Linked DNA regions of Rhodobacter capsulatus SB 1003. The protein of the gene in region 1 interacts with the protein of each later gene in a pairwise test. Links are inferred from orthologs where the notes say so. Each region holds a gene or a part of one and is shown on either strand. Other genes may lie near its edges. The genes, in order: RCAP_RS03030 and RCAP_RS17290.

Evidence for each region.
Region 2: the proteins of RCAP_RS03030 (region 1) and RCAP_RS17290 interact in binary tests that used the Escherichia coli proteins (3 or more experiments, as listed by UniProt). The link is inferred for Rhodobacter capsulatus SB 1003 from one-to-one orthologs.

What each region holds. Positions count from the first base shown.
Region 1 is NC_014034.1:642,905-649,374, forward strand. Bases 1,144-4,048 are described here. They hold RCAP_RS03030 (Nramp family divalent metal transporter), read right to left. Parts: upstream 3,292-4,048; coding sequence 1,996-3,291; downstream 1,144-1,995. Other genes in these bases: RCAP_RS03025 (adenosylcobalamin-dependent ribonucleoside-diphosphate reductase), read left to right, coding at 1,144-1,562; mntR (manganese-binding transcriptional regulator MntR), read left to right, coding at 3,445-3,873. Also shown: more of RCAP_RS03025, read left to right, coding at 1-1,143; RCAP_RS03040 (alpha/beta hydrolase), read right to left, coding at 4,082-5,566; RCAP_RS03045 (TerC family protein), read right to left, coding at 5,712-6,470. UniProt on the Escherichia coli protein: H(+)-stimulated, divalent metal cation uptake system. Involved in manganese and iron uptake. Can also transport cadmium, cobalt, zinc and to a lesser extent nickel and copper. Involved in response to reactive oxygen.
Region 2 is NC_014034.1:3,696,255-3,702,648, forward strand. The notes cover bases 3,566-6,394. They hold RCAP_RS17290 (nucleotide exchange factor GrpE), read left to right. Parts: upstream 3,566-4,620; coding sequence 4,621-5,169; downstream 5,170-6,394. Other genes in these bases: hrcA (heat-inducible transcriptional repressor HrcA), read left to right, coding at 3,566-4,616; mutS (DNA mismatch repair protein MutS), read right to left, coding at 5,218-6,394. Outside these bases: RCAP_RS17260 (ChuX/HutX family heme-like substrate-binding protein), read left to right, coding at 1-587; radical SAM family heme chaperone HemW, read right to left, coding at 591-1,748; RCAP_RS17270 (RidA family protein), read right to left, coding at 1,745-2,125; rdgB (RdgB/HAM1 family non-canonical purine NTP pyrophosphatase), read right to left, coding at 2,122-2,733; rph (ribonuclease PH), read right to left, coding at 2,730-3,443; more of hrcA, read left to right, coding at 3,555-3,565. UniProt on the Escherichia coli protein: Participates actively in the response to hyperosmotic and heat shock by preventing the aggregation of stress-denatured proteins, in association with DnaK and GrpE. It is the nucleotide exchange factor for DnaK and may function as a thermosensor.

The DNA.
Region 1 (6,470 bases):
CCTATGATTTCGCGGAACCCGGGGTGATCTTCATCGACCGGATCAACGCGATGAACAACCTCGCCTATCTGGAGCAGATCGCGGCGACGAACCCCTGTGGCGAGCAGCCGCTGCCGCCCTATGGCGCCTGTCTGCTGGGCTCGGTGAACCTCGCGCGGCTGGTCACGGCGCCTTTCACCGATCAGGCCCGGCTGGATCTGGCGGCGCTCGATGAGCTGGTGCGGACCTCGGTGCGGATGATGGACAATGTCGTCGATGCCAGCCGTTTCCCGCTGCCGCAACAGCAGGCCGAGGCCGCGAACAAGCGCCGGATCGGGCTTGGGGTGACGGGGCTGGCCGATGCGCTTTTGATGCTGGGGCTGCGCTATGGCGACGACAAGGCCGCGGCGCAGACCGAAGCCTGGATGAAGGCGATTGCCCGGGCGGCCTATCTCGCCTCGGTCGATCTGGCGCGGGAAAAGGGCGCTTTCCCGCTCTTCGATGCCGAGAAATATCTGAGCAGCGGCAACATGCTGCAGATGGACGAGGATGTGCGGCAGGCGATTGCCACGCATGGGATCCGCAATGCGCTGCTTACCTCGATCGCGCCGACGGGGACGATTTCGCTTTATGCGGGCAACGTGTCTTCGGGCATCGAGCCGGTCTTTGCCTATGCCTATACGCGCAAGGTGCTGCAAAAGGATGGCTCGCGGACCGAGGAAGAGGTGGTCGATTACGCGGTGAAGCTGTGGCGGGACATGAAGGGCGACGTGGCGCTGCCCGCGTATTTCGTCAACGCCCAGACGCTGGCGCCGATGGATCACGTCAAGATGCAGGCGGCGGCGCAGAAATGGATCGATTCGAGCATCTCGAAAACGATCAACTGCCCGGTGGACATTTCTTTCGACGATTTCAAGGATGTCTACATGGCGGCCTTTGAAAGCGGCTGCAAGGGCTGCACCACCTACCGCCCGAATGACGTGACGGGGTCGGTTTTGACGGTTTCGGAAAAGTCCGAAAAGACCCCCGAGACCGACAAGGGCGCCGAGGTGGTCTATCTGACCGAACCGCTGGATCGGCCCGCGTCGCTGGAGGGGGCGACCTACAAGCTGAAATGGCCGGGCTCGGAACATGCGATCTACATCACGGTGAACGACATCGTGCAGGGCGGGCATCGCCGTCCCTTCGAGGTTTTCATAAATTCCAAGAATATGGAACATTACGCCTGGACGGTGGCGCTGACGCGGATGATCTCGGCGGTGTTCCGGCGCGGCGGGGATGTGAGCTTCGTCGTGGGCGAGCTGAAGGCGGTCTTCGATCCGCGCGGCGGCGCCTGGATGGCGGGGCAATACATCCCGTCGATCCTGGCGGCGATCGGCGGCGTGATCGAGCGGCATCTGGTGGCGACGGGCTTCATCGCAGGCGAGGGGATGGGTCTGAAAAGCGATCCCCGCGCCGAGGTGATGGAAATGGGCGAGCCGCCGAGAGGAGAGGCCTGCCCGTCCTGCGGCAGCTACGCGCTGCGCAAGGTGGAAGGCTGCCTGACCTGCGCCGACTGCGGCCATTCGAAGTGCTCGGGTTGAAAACGCCTTACAAATCTCGATGCTCAGATAAATTGACCACTCTTGTCCACTGAGCGCGCCCTATCCCGCCGACTGAAACGTCGGCGGGTTTTCTTTTTGGTCGACGCCTTCCTTGAAAAAACGTTTTTAAATCAATGATCAGAATCTCTTGCAGTTGTCGTCGTCTCTGACCTTTTCCCCATTTCCCGCTCACCAACCGCACCAACTTTTTCTTCCAGGAATCCTTCAAGATGTAAGTCTCTGCCCGCAGGGCGGGAGGCGAAGACAGATCTCCTTTTCTGTCTCATGTCCGAGGCTCCCAGCCGGAAGCCGGGGGATTCGCCGGAAACCATATTCCTCGCCTCTCACCCTCAACGCAGCGAAGGACCTGCGTCTGCCGGGCCGCACCTTCCGAACGTGATCCGGCGCGGGGGAATGACGCTGTGACGGGGGCTCAGGACAGGAAGGGCATCTCGATGCCGAAGGCGCCCAGAAGCAGGACCATGTTGAGCGAGAGCACGAGGCAGGCGCCCAAGGCTGCCGCCGCCTGAACCTTGCGCGCTGGGACGAAGGCGCCCATCACCTCGGGCTTGCGGATCAGCCACAGCAGCGCCAGCATCGGCACCGGCAGGGCGATCGAGAGAACCACCTGACTCATCACCAGCGCATCCGTCGCATTCGCGCCCGAGGCGACGACGACGAAGGCGGGCACCATCGTCACCGCGCGGCGCAGCCAGAGCGGCAGGTTCACCCGCAAGAAGCCCTGCATGATCATCTGCCCCGCCATCGTGCCGACGACCGAAGACGAGATCCCCGAGGCGATCAGCGACAACAGGAAGGCCGAGGCCGCAAAGCCGCCCAGAAGCGGGGTCAGCGTGTGATAGGCGGTCTCGATTTCCGCCACCTCGGCATGGCCGGTGTGAAAGGCCGAGGCCGCCATCATCACCATCGCCATGTTGATCAGCCCCGCCCCCGCCAGCGCCACGACCACCTCGATGTTCGAGATCCGCACCATCCGGCGCCGGTCGCTGTCATTGCCCAGGATGGCGCGGTTCTGCGTCAGGCCGGAATGCAGGAAGATCGCATGCGGCATGACCGTGGCGCCGATGATGCCGACCGCAATCGTCAGCGCCCCCGCATCGGGCAGGCTGGGCGTGGTCAGGCCGCCCACCGCCTGACCCCAGTCGATCGGCGCGATCAGCACCTCGGCCAGATAGCTCAGCCCGATCACGCCCACCATCGACCCGATCGCCAGTTCCATCGGCCGGAAGCCCTGCGCCTCGAACAGCAGGATCGCATAGGTGATCACCGCGGTCAGCGCCATGCCCCACAGAAGCGGAATCCCCAGAAGCAGCGAAAAGCCGATGGCGCCGCCCAGAAATTCGGCCAGATCGGTGGCCATCGCGGCGATCTCGCTGACCGCCCACATGACGAGCACCAGCGGGCGGGGCAAGTGATCGCGGCTGAGTTCCGCAAGGTTGCGCCCGGTGACGATGCCCAGCCGCGCCGAAAGCGCCTGAAACAGCATCGCGATCAGGTTCGCCATCAGCACGACCCAGAGGAGCGCATAGCCGTAGCCCGCCCCGGCCTGGATGTTCGTCGCGTAATTGCCCGGGTCCATATAGGCGACCGAGGCGATCACCGCCGGGCCGACAAAGGCAAGCATCGCCAGCGGGCCGCGCCGTTCGCCGCCGATCACCGCCGACATCGTGGCCCGCGCCCGCCCGGACATGGAGTTTTCGTGGATCATTCTGGCCCCCGGAACCTGTTGCTGCAAAGTGTAGCCTTGGCTATATTTCTGTCAAGCGGCTTCCCGGCCCGGAACGGCAGTTTCGCTTTGTCGCGCCGGGGGGCGTTTCCAAATCCGGGGCAAGGCGATAAAATGGCGGCAAAAGGACCCAAGATGCCCGAAGATACCCCGCCTGCCGATCTGACGACGATGCGCTTTTCCCGGGCCCGGGAGGCGCAGAGCATGGCGGTGCTGGAAGATTACGCCGAGATGATCGACGATCTGGCGCAGCAGCTGGGCGAGGCGCGGATCACCGACATTGCGGCGCGAATGGGGGTGACGCATCCGACGGCGACAAAGGCGGTGGCGCGGCTCAAGCGCGAGGGGCTGGCGGTGTCGCGGCCCTATCGCGGCGTGTTCCTGACCGAGCTTGGCGCCGAGATGGCGGCGCGGGTGCGGATGCGCCATCGCGTCGTGGTCGATCTGCTGATCGCCGTGGGGGTGCCCGCCGAGACCGCCGAGATCGACGCCGAGGGGCTGGAGCATCATGTGTCGGAGGCGACGCTGAAGGCCTTCGAGGCCTATCTGGCGCGGCGGGGCTGACGTCCTGCGTTTGTTCGGGCGGAGAAGGAAAGGCATCGCCTTTCCCCGCCCGTCACGATCCGGTGTCGCCAGGACCGTTTCCGCAAGTCTGACAGAGGCCAGCGCCCGCCATGGGCGGGGCGGGCGCTGGCCGAGTGCCTGATGCACTCGGCGTCCAGGGGGCATCTGGCGCGCCTGGCCTCGGCGATGGCCTTGGCCAAGGGATGCGTCACGGGCTGAACAGCGGGAAGCAGACGCCCAGCACCCAGGCCAGACACAGCCCAAGCCCAAGGCCCGCCACCGTCGCCCCGGAGCGCCGCGCGATCCAGCGGCCCATCAGCCCGTGGACAAAGAAGAACAGCAGCAAAAGCGGCAGCGCGATCAGAAGGAACATCAGCCGGTCGAAATCCAGTGCGGCAGCCAAGGCAAACGAGCCGAACAGGAACACCCGCCCGACAATCCGCCGCCAAAGCGCGGCATGCCCGGCCTCGGTCAGCTGCGCATCGGCGATCAGCGCGGGCACGGTGCCAAAGGCCAGAACCGCGATCAGCACCAGCCGCTCGGGCGAGGGCCAGTAGCTGGCGGCGTAGCGATCGAGCGCCAGGCCGAAGGCGCCCAGCCCCCAGATCAGGAACAGCCCCACCGGCAGCAGCGACAGCCCGGCGCGCAGATGCCGCCAGCCGCGCAGAAGCGTGATCTGCAAAAGCCCGTAACAGGCCAGATGCACCATCAGGTAATCGGCGACCAGAACCGGCAGGAAATCGATGCGAAACCGTGTCAGCACCACGGGCACGATCAGCGCGGGCAGGATCGCGGCGAGCAGGAACCGCCCGACCGGCACCGGCGCGGGATCGGCGCGTTTGGGCTGCAGCACCGCCAGCGGATGCACCGCCAGAACAAGGCCGATCAGCAGCACCAGGATCCAGACCCCCATCGACGAGACCGCGCCGCCGGACATGCGGGCATAGGTGGCGTCAAGCCAGTCCCGCGCCGCCACGACCGCGGTCGGGCTGTAGAGCACGCCCACATGTTCCACATGCGGGGCGACGACGGCCATCCGCGCGACCGGACCGGCGCTGGCCAGTTCGCCCTCGCCCTTGCCCGGGTCGACCTGATGCAGATATTCAAGCGCGAAGCCGCGCAGGCCCCCCTCCCATTCGCCCGAGATCACCAGAAGCCGCGGCGGTTCCGTGGCCGTGACCGCCTGCGAAAACATCGAGATCGCCACCACGGCATCGACCGGATGCCCGGCCGCGGCCTCCTGTCGGGCGGCGCGGACCAGAATGTCGGTCGCCATCGAATGACCCAGAAGCGAGACGCCGGGGGCGCCGGGCAGGGCGCGGGCGGCCGCGATCACCCGGCGGACCTCGGCCACCAGAAACACCGTCGTGCCGTCGATCTTCGTCACGTCGCCGCGCATCGGCTGCGGATTGCGGCCGTGCCCCTCGCTGTCGAAGGCCAGGACGCGATAGCCCGCCTGCGCCAGCCGCAGCGCATAGGCCTGCATGATCTGCCGCGATCCGGCGAAACCATGCGCGATGACGACGGCGGGGCCGGTCGCGCCGGGCTGTTCGTAAAGCGTCACCGGGGTCGTGCCGACCGTGAAATCGGTGATGGCAAGCCCGGCCCGGTCGCGCTCCAGCATGAAGACCGAGCTCAGGATCAGGACAAGGGCAAGCGCGAAAGTGGCCAGATGGCGGAGGGGATGACGCAACGGGAACCTCGGGACAGACGGATGCCGCTTAATGTGCGGCAAGATCCGCCCGGATCAAGGCGACTGATGGCCCCGAAAGTGCGATGCCCCGACCGGAGGATCGGGGCACCGCGTTCGCAGTTTTGGAGGATTGACGGGGACGTCGTCATTCAGCCGGATGAGCCGGCCCTCTCGCTGTGCCCGTCTTCCACAGCGAGAAAAGGATGCCTGCGGCAAGGATCGCGAAGGTGATGCCAAGCGACCAGGCCGGAGGGAATTTTTCCCAACCCAGCGCCGCGGCCACGAAGACCTTGGAGCCGATGAACACCAGAAGCACCGAGAGCGCGTATTTCAGATAGGCGAAGCGGGCGAGGATCGCGGAAAGCGCGAAGTAAAGCGCCCGCAGGCCGAGGATCGCGAAGATGTTCGAGGTGTAGACGATGTAGGGATCGGTGGTGATGGTGAAGACCGCGGGGACAGAGTCGACGGCAAAGACGAGATCGGCCAGCTCGATCATCACCAGCGCCAGGAACAGCGGCGTCGCATGGCGCACCAGACGGCCGGTTTTCGTGTCGGGCTCGGTGACGAAGAAGGCATGGCCGCGCGGACCGTCCGTCACCCGCAGGCGGCGGCGCAGGAAGCGGATCAGCCCGTTTTCGGTGATCTCGTGCTCCTTGTCGGCCGAAAACAGCATCTTGATGCCGGTCACGATCAGGAAGGCGGCGAAGACGTAAAGCAGCCAGTGGTATTCGGCGACCAGCGTCGCGCCAAGGCCGATCATCAGCCCGCGCAGCACGATCACGCCCAGAATGCCCCAGAACAGCACCCGGCGCTGATATTGCCGCGGCACGGCGAAGAAGCCGAAGATCAGCGCGATCACGAAGATGTTGTCGATCGAGAGCGATTTCTCGACCACGAAGGCGGT
Region 2 (6,394 bases), 3.1 Mb from region 1 along the record:
AGTGGCAGCATGCTTTCGCGCTGGACGAGGCCGGACCGAAGGGGCCGAAACGCTCGATCCAGATCTTCGATGCCGCGGGCGAGGCGGTGCACAAGATCCACCTGCGCGACGAGTCGACGGCCGAGGCCTGGGCGCCGCTGGTCGCTGCGCTGCGGCTGGAGGATCAAGGCCAGGAGTTCACGCCCGCGCCCACCGATCCGGCCGCCGATCTCTGGTCGGATCTGAGCCGGGTCCCCCCCCTGCGCGAGGGCCAGATCGCGGCGCGTCGGCTGGCCAAAGGCGCGATCGAGCGGCTGATGGTCCGGGCCGCCGAAACCGCCGTGCCGGTGGATTTCGCGGTCGGCAACCCCGGCTGCATCGAGCGGCATTCGGGCGTGATCGTCCGGGTGCTGGAGGCCGGGCCCTGGATCAACGTCCTCGATCCGGGGCTGGAGCTGCATCTGCGCATGGACCACATGGTCGAAATCTGGGCGCATCCCGATGGCACGGTCGATGCCTTTGGCGAAGCCGATCAGCTGATCGTGCGGATGTCCGGGGCGGAGGGCTGGGCCGATCTGCTGGCGGCCGAGGGCGATGTCCAGCCCTGAACCTCAGGGCATCAGCGCGCGAATCACCGCATTGAGCACGGCGCGCCCCTGTGCCGTCGCCCGGATGCGCCCGGCGTCGCGCGCGATCATCCCCATCGCCTCCAGATCGGCCAGGGCCAGCGCGGGCAGCGCCTGCCCCGAGAGGCGTTCGTAACGGGTCGGGTCGATCCCCTCGGCCAGCCGCAGCCCGAACAGCAGGAATTCGGTCGCCTGTTCCTGCCGCTCAAGCGGTTCTCGCGGCATCTCGCCATTGCCCAGACGCTCGACCCGGTCCAGCCAGTCGGCGGGGGCTTTCGGCGCCTCGGTCGCATGACGGACACCGCCCAGCGTCAGCCGCCCATGCGCGCCGGGGCCGATCCCGGCATAATCGCCATAGCGCCAGTAAACCAGATTGTGCCGACATTCGGCACCGGGCCGGGCATGGTTCGAGACCTCATAGGCGGGCAGCCCGGCCGCATCACAGATTTCCTGTGTTTTCAGATACATGTCGGCGGCCAGATCGTCCTCGGGCAGATCCCGCAGCTTGCCCGCCGCGAAAAGCCGCCCGAAGGCGGTGCCATCCTCGATCGTCAGCTGGTAAAGCGAGAAGTGATCGACCGCCATCGAGAGCGCCCCGCGCAATTCGCGCGCCCAATCGTCGAGGCCTTGCCCCTGCCGGGCATAGATCAGATCGAAGCTGACACGGGGAAAATGCGCCCGGGCGATGTCGAACGCCGCCCGCCCCTCGGCCGCGCTATGCATCCGGCCCAGACGGCGCAGGCTGTCATCGTCCATCGCCTGCATGCCCATGGACAGCCGGGTCACGCCGCCTTGGGCAAAAGCCCGGAACTTGCCCGCATCGATGCTGGTCGGATTGGCCTCGAGCGTGATTTCCAGATCATTCGCCGTGGGCCAGGTGGCGCGGATCCGGTCAATCACCGCCGCCACCGTCTCGGGCGCCATCAGGGACGGCGTGCCGCCGCCGAAAAACACCGTATTGAGCACGCGACCCTGCGTTTCGGCACCGATCCGGTCGATTTCCGCCAGGTAAGCCCGCAGCCAGCGGTCGTGATCGATCGCCGCCGCAACATGGCTGTTGAAGTCGCAATAGGGGCATTTGGCGGCACAAAAGGGCCAGTGGAGGTAAAGGCCAAAGCCCCCGTGCCGCCAGTCGTCACTCATCCTTTGAAGGCCGTGACTTCGATCTCGATCTTCATCGCCGGGTTCACCAGCCCCGCCACGATCATCGTCGCCGCCGGACGGATCTCGCCGAAGGTCGCCGACAGCGCCGGGATGATCTCTTCCATATAGGCGGCATCGGTGATGATGTAATTCGCCCGCACGACATTGCTCAGCGAGAAACCCGCGCCTTCCAGCACCGATTTGATCGTCGCCAGCGTGTTTTGCGCCTGTTCCAGCACGGACTCCGGGAAGGTCTTCGTCACCGGATCGACGCCGGTCGTGCCCGCGACAAAGCACCAGTCGCCCTGCACCACGGCGCGGGAATAGCCCAGTTTCGGCTCATACGGCGAGCCGCCCGAAATGTTGACACGAGTCATTTTGCCTCCATGACCTTGACGAATTTGCGGAACGCATCCGCACGGTGGGAAATCTCGTTCTTCTGCGCGGGGTCCATTTCCGCAAAGGTCACGTCGAACCCCTCGGGCTGGAACATCGGATCATAGCCGTGCCCCTGCGCGCCGCGCATCGGCCAGACCAATTGCCCCTCGGCGCTTCCCTCGAACACCTCGTCATGCCCGTCGGGCCAGGCCAGAACGAGGGTCGAACGGAACCGGGCCCTGCGCGGAAAGGGGGCATTCTTCGCCTCGCATTCGGCCCAGGTCCGGGTCATCGCCTGCACGAAATCGCGGCCGTTCGGCGTTTCCGCCCAATCGGCGGTGTAAACGCCCGGGGCGCCATCCAGCGCGTCAACCTCGATGCCGCTGTCGTCAGACAGCGCGGGCAGGCCGGTGGCCTTGGCCGCCGCATGCGCCTTGATCCGGGCATTGCCGACAAAGGTGGTTTCGGTCTCGGCCGGTTCGGGCAGGTTCATCTCGGCGGCACCGACGACCTCGACCCCGTAAGGGGCCAGAAGATCGCGCATTTCCGCGAGCTTGCCCTTGTTGTGGGTCGCCACCAGCAGACGCTTTTCGGTGAAAGCCCTCATGCGATCGCCGCCTTTTGCGCCGCGACGAGCTGCGCCACCCCGGCCTCGGCCAGATCGAGCAATTTCGTCATCTCTTCGCGCGAGAAGGTCGAGCCCTCGGCGGTCATCTGCACCTCGACCAGACGGCCGCGCCCGGTCAGGATGAAGTTGCCGTCCACGCCGGCCTCGCTGTCCTCGGCGTAATCCAGATCGGCGATCGGCTGACCGGCATAGATGCCGCAGGAAATCGCCGCGACATGATCGATGATCGGGTCCGACACGATCAGCCCCGATTTCAGCAGCTTGTTCACGGCGAGACGCAGCGCCACCCAACCGCCGGTGATCGAGGCGCAACGGGTGCCGCCATCGGCCTGCAGCACGTCACAATCCACCACGATCTGCCGCTCGCCCAGCGCGGAGCGGTCGATCCCCGCCCGCAAGGCGCGGCCGATCAGACGCTGGATTTCCTGCGTGCGGCCCGATTGCTTGCCCGCCGCCGCCTCGCGGCGGTTGCGCGAATTCGTCGCGCGCGGCAGCATCCCGTATTCCGCCGTCACCCAGCCAAGGCCCGAGCCCTTGAGGAACGAGGGCGCCTTGTCCTCGATCGTCGCGGTGCACAGAACATGGGTGTCCCCCATCTTGATCAGCACCGAGCCTTCGGCATGTTTCGTCACGCCGGTTTCGATGGAAATGGAACGGATATCGGCAAGATTGCGGCCAGAGGGGCGCATGGGCTGTCCTTTCGCTGGATTTGACCCCATTTGAAACGGCAGAAGACCCGATGCAACCCCGAAGGCACGATTGACGGAAAAGCTTTCCCCGCAATAATGCAAAGCGTGGCCATGACGAACCAGAACCAGTTGATCTCGGACTTGAACGACCGCTCCCGCGAGGTGTTTCGCCGGGTGGTCGAGGGCTATCTGGAAACCGGCGATCCCGTGGGGTCGCGCACGCTGACCCGGCTGATGAGCGAAAAGCTCTCGGCGGCGACGATCCGCAACGTGATGCAGGATCTGGAATATCTGGGTCTGCTTGGCAGCCCGCATGTCTCGGCCGGGCGGGTGCCGACGCAGATGGGGCTGCGGATGTTCGTCGATGGTTTCATGGAGGTGAGCGAGGTTCAGGCGACCGACCGCGCCGCGCTTGAAGCCACGGTGGGCGCGGCGGAACCTGACGTGGGATCGCTGCTCGACCGGGTGGGCTCGGCGCTCTCGGGGCTGACGCATGGGGCCAGCCTGGTGCTGGCGCCGAAGACCGAGGCGCCGATCCGGCATATCGAATTCGTCTCGCTGGCGCCGGACCGGGCCCTGGTCGTGCTGGTGATGGCCGATGGCCAGGTGGAAAACCGCGTCTTCACGCCCCCCGCCGGGCAGACGCCCTCCTCGATGCGCGAGGCGGCGAATTTTCTCAATGCGCTGGCCGAGGGCAAGACGCTCTCCGATCTGCGCCGCGAAATCGCCGTGGAGATTGCCGCAAGGCGGCAGGAACTGGATGCGCTGGCCGCCGAAATGGTCGAAAGCGGGCTGGCGCAATGGGCCGATCAGGGCGAACCGTGGGAGCGGCTGATCGTCCGCGGCCGGTCGAATCTGCTGGAGCCCGAGGGCGATCTGGACCGGATCCGGACGCTTTTCGACGATCTGGAACGCAAACGCGACATCGCCGAATTCCTCGATCTGACCGAGGACGGCGAAGGCGTGCGCATTTTTATCGGGTCGGAGAACAAACTCTTCTCACTTTCGGGTTCCTCTTTGGTGGTCTCTCCCTATATGAACGCGGATCGAAAGATCATCGGCGCGGTGGGGGTCATCGGCCCCACCCGGCTCAACTACGGGCGGATCGTGCCGATCGTGGATTATACGGCGCAACTGGTCGGGCGGATGCTGGCCGGCCGGGGCAAAGGGTGAACGGATGACCGAGAAGAAGGACGAAATGGCAGAGGATCAGGCGCATCTGGACGAGGCGCTGGCCGCGGCTTTGGGCGACGAGCAGGACGAGCTGGAAATGCTGCGCGCCGAACGCGACGAGCTGCGCGACCGCTTCATGCGGGCGCTGGCCGATGCCGAAAACGCGCGCAAGCGGGCGGACCGCGACCGGCGCGAGGCCGAGCAATATGGCGGCTCGAAACTGTCGCGCGACATGCTGCCGGTGTTCGATGCGCTCAAGCGTGCGCTGGATGCGGCGGGCGAAGAGGTCCGCGCGGCGGCGCCCGCGCTGATCGAAGGGGTCGAGCTGACCCAACGCGAGCTGCTGAACGTCTTCGCGCGGCACGGGATCGTTGCGATCCAGCCGAAGGTGGGCGACAAGTTCGACCCGCTGCTGCATGAAGCGATGTTCGAGGCGCCGCTGCCGGGCACGGTGGCGGGTGACATCATTCAGGTGATGGACGACGGCTTCCTGCTGCACGACCGTCTGCTGCGTCCGGCGAAAGTCGGCGTGAGTTCGATGCCGAAAGCCTGAGGCAGGCCGGGCCCCCGGACCCCCAGGATATTTTCAGCAAGATAAAGATCAGTCTTTCAGAAGGGCGCGCAGGGCGTAAAGCGCGTCCATCGCTTCGCGGGGCGTCATCTCGTCGGGGTGCAGGCCGCGCAGCTGCTCCTCGACCGCGGATTTCGCCGGCGGGGCGGCGGGCGCGGGCGGCGGGGCCAGCGCGAAAAGCGGCAGATCGTCGATGATCGCCTGTTTCTTGCCGCCCTCGCGTTCGCCCTTTTCCAGCGCATCCAGCACCACGCGGGCGCGGGCGACGACGCTTTCGGGCAGGCCCGCCAGTTTCGCCACCTGCACGCCATAGGACCGGTCGGCCGCGCCTTTCTTCACCTCGTGCAGGAAGATCACCTCGCCGTGCCATTCCTTGACCGCGACGGTGGCGTTTTCGACGCCGTCCAGCTTGGCCGAAAGCGCGGTCATTTCATGGTAATGGGTGGCGAAAAGCGCGCGGCAGCGGTTCACCCCGTGCAGATGTTCCAGCACCGCCCAGGCGATCGAGAGCCCGTCATAAGTCGCGGTGCCGCGGCCGATTTCATCGAGAATCACCAGCGCCCGGTCATCGGCCTGATTGAGGATGGCGGCGGTTTCGACCATCTCGACCATGAAGGTCGACCGGCCGCGCGCCAGATCGTCGGCGGCACCGACGCGGCTGAAAAGCTGGCTGACAAGGCCGATATGGGCACGCCGGGCGGGGACGAAACTGCCCGCCTGCGCCAGCAGCGCGATCAGCGCATTCTGCCGCAGGAAGGTCGATTTGCCTGCCATGTTCGGCCCCGTCAGCAGCCAGATCGCCGGGGTGGCGCCAGAGGTCAGGGCGCAATCATTCGCGATGAAGGGCTCGCCCTGCCGTTTCAGCGCGGCTTCCACAACGGGATGACGGCCGCCCTCGATCTCGAAGGCGTGGCTTTGATCGACCATGGGTTCGACCCAATCCTCGGCGGCGGCCAGATCGGCGAAGGCGGCGGTCAGGTCGATCTCGGCCAGCGCCCGGGCGGTTTCGGAAATCGGCCCGGCGGCGGCCAGAATCGCGCCTTTCAGGCTGTCATAGAGCCGCTTTTCGATTTCAAGCGCGTGGTTGCCCGCGTTCAGGATCCGGGTTTCCAGCTCGCTCAGGTCAAGCGTGGTGAAGCGGACCTGATTGGCCGTCGTCTGCCGGTGGATGAAGCGCGCCGAAAGTGGCGGGGCCAGCATCTTTTCC